One region of the Paenibacillus glucanolyticus genome, then DNA from elsewhere that is predicted to be linked to it. Evidence: predicted binding sites of a transcription regulator. Region 1 holds the regulator's gene; the other holds the start of a gene.

Region 1 (3,422 bases):
CCGGCTGTGTCTTCACATTCAGCTCATTCATTACCGGAATTTCCGGACCTTCCAGGAGGCCGAGATCCACCCCAAGTCGAACGTCGGACAAGCGTTGGGCTGCTTCCTTCGAATCCATTACTGCCGCGTAGGACAGTATGCCGTAAGAACGCATCACCCGGTCCGTAATACGGAGCTTGGAGTCACCCAAGAGCCGCGCTCTGGCATTCTTCTCATGCTCGATGATCTGCAGGGCGACGCTGTGAAGATTCTCGATGATCTCCGCCTCGGTTTGACCGAGCGTTATCTGATTCGAGATTTGAAACAGGTTGCCTAATGCTTCGCTGCCTTCACCATAAATTCCTCTTACGGTCAGACCCACCTGCGATACAGCCGAAAGAATTCGATTGATCTGCTGCGTCATAACGAGAGCCGGCAGATGCATCATGACAGAGGCCCGAAGACCGGTACCGACATTCGTCGGACAGCTTGTGAGATAACCTCGTTTGTCATCAAACGCATAATCGATTTCGGATTCAAAAACATCATCCAGCGCAGTGGCACGTTCCCATGCCTCCCGAACCTGAAATCCGGGATATAAGCACTGTATGCGTAGATGATCCTCTTCATTGATCATAATGCTGACGGACTCATCTTCGGTAAGGATGACTGCACCATTACGGGATTCATTCGCCAGATTGGGACTGATCAGATGCTTCTCAACGAGAACCTTCTTATCCAGCTCATCAATCTCACTTAATTTAATTACATGCAAATCCCCAAAATCCTGCAAATCTTCCTTATCATTTAACACACGGGTCAGGCGCTCTAGCACTTCTCCTGACTGCTGATCCGTTGCCAGCAGCGGGAAAGGAAGATGCTGCAGATTGCGCGCCACCCTGACACGGGTGCTGATGACAATGTCGGAATCCTGACCGGTTCCGCGCATCCACTCGCTGAGCGCCGTATCGGTAAACCGGAGATTAGACATCACGCATTCCTCCTACTAAAGTGCATACTCATTAGATCTTATCCCTGAGCGATATTCTTCTCCAGCTCACGGATCTGGTCCCGGATCTCGGCGGCGGTTTCGAATTCCTCCTGCACAATCCGGAATTGAAGTTCTTTCTTAAGCTCGTCGATTTGGCGTTTGATCTGAATACGACCCCCTGTGCGCTTCGGCACCTTGCCAACATGGGATGTACCGCCATGGACTCGCTTGAACAACGGATCCAATCGATCCGAGAAATATTTATAACACGAGCTGCAGCCGAATCGGCCAAGCTTGCTGAACTGCGAATACGTCATACCGCATTCTTCACATTGCAGCGTCTGAGCCATTTTGGCACCGGGAGTCTGGCCCTTGCCTGAAGGATCCAGATCCAGGAGACCCGACAGCAAACTGTGTATAGAAAAACCATTCGACGTACCGGGGATCAATTCCCCTTTTTCGCGGGCACAAGTTTCGCAAAAATGAAACTCTGTTTTTTCCCCGTTCACAATTTTGGTGAAATGAAGTGTCGCTGGCCGTTTACCGCATTCTTGGCATACCATATCCAATGCCTCCTTACACAGACTCACTTACCTAATAAAGAAATAAGCATCGCCTTCATAATCCTTGCACGCAGCTCATCCCGATAAGGAAGCTTCACATTCAGGCATTCCCTTGAAATGGCGGCCCGCATCAGACTGGCCTCCCGCCTCGTCAAAAACCGGGATTCCTCCAGCTGATAGATCAGCCCTTCCGCTACCGTCTGATCAATCATGCTGCCGATTGTATGATGAAGATGCTGCTGGAGTGCAGTATGCTGAGGAAGCTCAATACGCTGGATGCGTATGTAACCGCCCCCGCCGCGCTTGCTTTCCACGAGAAAGCCCTTCTCCAAGGTAAACCGTGTACTGATGACGTAATTAATCTGGGAAGGAACGCAAGAAAATTGCTCTGCCAGATCGTTACGCTGAATTTCAACGGTGCCTTCCGGACTTTCCTGCAGTATGCTCTTCAGGTATTGTTCGATAATATCAGAGATATTACGCATGGTCTGTTCATCCTCCACTGTTTGAAACGTTAAGACGGATAGTGATCTTACACGTCCGCACAGAGCCTTGCTTATACTTGGTTTAACCATAATCAAAATCAGCGAACCCTCTCGTTGACTTTGACTTTCTTTGACTTTAATCTCATTATAGCACATTTTTTCATTTTGCCAAGAGGATCTTAGCGAATTCATCCTGCAGTCCATTTATTCTTATTGTACCCACTAATTCGAACCCTTATAGCCTTTTTCTGAAGATCCATTCAATATGGCGGCAAAAAAAAAGAAGCAGCCTCCATTTCCGATAAACACCGGTTTAAGGGCCACTTCTTCATCACCATCTATAAATTCACGCCATCAAACATCATAACTGATCAAATAATGCTGTAATTCCGTATTATAATAACCGATACTGTATTCAATCATGCTGCCCGCTCCGTCGTACGAGGATCTCAACCGCTTGAGCAGCGGTGCGCCTGCACTTACTTCAAGCAGTGGTGCAATCTCATCATCGGCTACGGTCGCCAGAAAGCGATCCCGGAAATTCTCCAACGTAATTTGACTCTCCTCGATACGGTCATACAGGGATAGCAGTTCGTTGGAATCGAACTCCTCCCCCATATCCACTTGAGCTGACACATAATGTGTATAGTAAATATAAGGGTTCCCGTCGAGCAAATACAACCGTTCAATAAGCAGGCACCGTTCGCCGAATTTCAAGTATAATTCACTATCCGGCTCGTTATGCACCCATTCCGTCTTCAGGTGGCGCTTCCGAATCTGGTGTCCTTCTTCAACCAAAATCTCCGTAAACAGCTTGCCCTTGGAAAGTTTGGAAAAGGAGGTGTTCCGGGTCACAATCGTTCCCACTCCGCTCCGTTTCTCTACATATCCCTCCTGATACAGCTCCTGGATGGCATTACGAACTGTCATTTTGCTGACATTGAATTCCTGCTCCAGCTGCGGCTCGGAAGGAATATGGGCACCAAGTGGGTAAACCCCATGCAGAATCCGATCTTTAATGATCTTCTTGATTTGCAGATATAATGGACCGTTCTTCCGCGTGATCGACATACTTCCTCCTACCTTTCCACATCAGACATATGCTGACTCATCGCCTGAAGGACTTCGCGTTCATTCGCCGTCGGCGTATCTCCCGTTACGGTATGGGCAAGCATCGCGGCAGCGGCGGCAAAATCAACCGTCCGTCCCGGTTCATATCCCTCTGAAATTCCGTGAAGCACACCACTGGCATAGGCGTCGCCTGCTCCGATACGGTCATGAACGGAGAACGTCAATGTTTGGGAAAAATAAAAGACTCCGTCCGTGTATAGATATCCTCGCAGGGAATGGGTATTATCCCCGTTGATCTTGCGGTGGGTCCCCGACGCAACCGTAATATTATAC
Region 2 (3,422 bases), 920 kb from region 1:
AGGTTTGTAAAAACTGTGCTGCTCTAAATTTCTGGACTCAATCAAATGGCGGCATCGATTTCCTTCTCAAGCTCCAACGCTGCCGCTTCATCCGTCACGAGGATGTCCTCATGTCCGAATTTCAGCACGGCGTGAATCGCTTTGCCCTTGCCTTGGCCTCCGGCAATGCCGATGATCGTCTCTGTTCGCATAATGTCCTCAAGCCGAAGTCCGAGGGTTAGCATCTTATGCACAACTTCGCCTTCTTCGCTGAAATAATAGCCGAATGATTCAGCAATCGCGCCATCTGCCTGCAAGTTCTGAATGGAGCCTTCATCCAGCTTGCGTCGTCTCGCCATCTCCATCGCGTCGCCGATGCCGTGTATAATGACCCGGCAGCGCCGAATTACATCCACAATCTCCTGGATATGCTGATCCTGAACAAGAGACTGATAAGCATCCTCGCTTAGCAGATCAGGCACATGGAGCAAACGGTATTCAGCCCCAACACGCTTTGCCATCTTGGAAGCAATGGTGTTCGCTTGAATCTCCATACTCTCTCCGAGGCCTCCGCGCGCAGGCACAAACCACGTGCTTCTGAGCGGTCCGCCACCAGGCAATGATGACATCTGCTCCGCCACTTCAGCGAGTGTAGAGCCACCTGTTACGGCGATTGTATCTCCATCCTCCACAAAACTAAGCAGCGTCCTTGCGCCGGCCCGGCCAAGCTCACGTTTGACTTCCGGAGATGACTCACTGTCACCGGGAATAATGACCACTTTACGAAGCCCATAAGCCTGACGGATCTTCTCTTCCAGTTCAACCAGTCCGAACAACTCATTCATGACCGGTTCAAGTTCCTCAACCAAGCATAATCCTGCACTGCTGATTCGCATGCCAAGCGTCTCAATCTCGATCAGCCCCTGCGCTTTCAGAAGATCAGTCTCTGCCCTGAGGACACGCTCGGTCATCGAGAGTGATGAAGCCAGCGTTCTTCGGCCAACCATTCCGGACAACTTGATCTGATGAAGGATGGAATACCTTCGTTTAAGAGTGTTCATCAGATCCGGCAGAAGTTGCTCTTGTATTTCTAATAGGTTACGCATGCATTCCACTCCTGCAAACTTCGTCTCGGCTCTCCTCTATCGGGCCGTAAAATGTCCCAGTTAAACTTTTTGAGTCCCACCTTTATTCTAACCAATAATCACGCCCGTTGCAAGTGTCCGAAAGTATATTTCTCTGCCCCAGCCATTCTTATACATTATGGCCAAATGCAAGCTTGTCTATATAGTAGGAACAAAGTTTTGTCCGCTATTGTATTTTCGAAATAGATGCGGTATAATCAACTTCGTTGCTAATTTTTTAGATATCAGAAAGTATATACATCGCAGAGTGTGCTTCCTGATATCGCAAGAAAATCTACCGCTAAACGCGGTCTGTCTTCTTTGAATGTACGTCGATAGACCTTTTTATTATGCGCCCGTGGTCCAATGGATATGACGTAGGCCTCCGGAGCCTGAGATCGAGGTTCGATTCCTCGCGGGCGCGCCATTTTTACTTTTTCTATATACTGTTTACCCTAAAGTGCCCATGACGGCTCTTTTTTTTACCCAATAGTTTGACTTTCTTTGACTTTTTGATTTAAATTGTTTATCATGTGGGTAATACGGTAACAGTATTTATATGAGGTACTTAAGAGGAGGTTTTCCACGTGAGTTTTATACCTATGGTCGTTGAACAAAGCAACCGCGGTGAGCGGGCGTACGACATCTATTCCAGATTGCTGAAAGACCGCATTATCTTCCTCGGCTCCGACGTAAATGACGTGGTCGCCAATTCCATCATTGCCCAAATGCTGTTCTTGTCGGCTGAGGATCCCGAGAAGGATATTCATCTTTACATCAACAGCCCAGGCGGTTCCATTACCGCAGGTATGGCGATATTCGATACGATGCAGTTCATCAAGCCGGACGTTTCGACGATCTGTGTCGGCATGGCTGCTTCCATGGGCGCATTCCTGCTGAATGCAGGCGCTAAAGGCAAACGTTATGGTCTGCCTAACAGCGAGATCATGATTCACCAGCCGCTCGGCGGCGCACAAGGTCAGGCCACGGATATCGAGATCCGTGCTCGCCGCATCCTCAAGATGCGCGACAAGCTGAACCGCATCCTGTCCGATCGTACCGGCCAACCGCTGGAGCGCATTGAGAAGGATACCGATCGTGACTACTTCATGACGGCTGATGAAGCCAAGGAATATGGTCTTATCGATCAAGTACTGGAAAATACACCACCGCAGGGACTATAAAAGAATGCAAGCAAAGGGCAGGCGCCGTTATCCGGTGCCTGCCCTTTCTTATCCTCTGGATTCATTGAAAACTTCGAGTACTAAATCGTGAGAGTATCCCCTCCGGTCGCTGTTGAAATCGGGAAACATGAATGAACAGATAAGGAGGTTTCCCGATTTCAAAGGCGAACGAGATGCTCCTCCGAGGATACTCTCACTTCGGTACGACTCTTTTCAATAAAACATAAAGAAGGTAAGACCATCCCCCTCCTAAAAGACCTGCCTTAACTTGTGGGGAGGGGAATAGAGGAAAACCTATGTAGAGTTCCTTGCAAGGGTAATTGGTTGCGCACAGCCTAATGTGCTCCCCTCACTCTCTGCGTCCATAAACGGATGGCATCCGATATCGCATAGGGCGACTTATGGCATTTTACCCCCGGACCATACACCGTGCTCACAGGGAGCAGTGCGCACGGTGTACAAACCATATAAGTCACCATCGAGGCAAGCCTCTCGATAAACACAAAAATCCCCTGAGAATAAGGAGCAGGAGTGTACTCTCCACGCCCGTTATCAAGGGATTTTTCGCAACTAGTTCCAGCACAGTGTTACATCAGGACAACATCATGTATCTAAACAAGCTATAGTATTAAAAATGATTTCAGCTAATACAAACTGATTGATCGAGTCTTACTTCCATTCCTTCAGCTTGAACTCAAACTCAGGGAATCCATAGGCATACGCCGTGTACTCATAAAGCTGGAAGTACAGTACCGCCGCGTTATCCTTCACATAGAAGTCGGCATCGGCAGGCACTCCCTCAAAACCGCCGAGATAACCTCCCTCTTTCTTCAGCTTGCTCAGCACAAGGTTGTTCATCTTCTGCTTGTTCTTGCCCTGCATGTTGATGAAATCGCCCAGCTTCATTTGCTTGCCGTCCTTCAGTGAGAAGGTGAAGCTCTTGCGGAAGGTCATGCCATGAGCACCGCCCGTGTACGAATAATCGTACGCCGTAATGCTCAGGATGCCATCCTGATTGTAATGAACTACATAATCACCGCTGAATTCATACGGAAAATCTGTTCCCGATGGCGGGAGTGTGCCCACATTTCCTTCAGCGCCCGTGATGACGCCGGATGCATTTTCTTTTAGCACT

Evidence for each region. Region 1 encodes CtsR, which represses protease genes until heat stress. Its sites were predicted from a motif close to ATGGTCAATAAAGGTCAAACA; they were not measured.
Region 2: the regulator CtsR is predicted to act here: its motif matches at 1,595-1,615, upstream of clpP (ATP-dependent Clp endopeptidase proteolytic subunit ClpP).

The regions. Positions count from the first base shown of each region.
Region 1 covers NZ_CP147845.1:699,330-702,751, reverse strand. The annotation lists gene WDY75_RS03245 (protein arginine kinase) at 1-970, opposite strand, end outside; gene WDY75_RS03240 (UvrB/UvrC motif-containing protein) at 1,009-1,533, opposite strand; gene WDY75_RS03235 (CtsR family transcriptional regulator) at 1,557-2,018, opposite strand; gene WDY75_RS03230 (GntR family transcriptional regulator) at 2,373-3,089, opposite strand; gene WDY75_RS03225 (sugar kinase) at 3,098-3,422, opposite strand, start outside.
Region 2 covers NZ_CP147845.1:6,455,232-6,458,653, forward strand. The annotation lists gene WDY75_RS29610 (sugar-binding transcriptional regulator) at 42-1,085, opposite strand; tRNA gene WDY75_RS29615 (tRNA-Arg) at 1,456-1,530, shown strand; gene clpP (ATP-dependent Clp endopeptidase proteolytic subunit ClpP) at 1,691-2,287, shown strand; gene WDY75_RS29625 (PdaC/SigV domain-containing protein) at 2,957-3,422, opposite strand, start outside.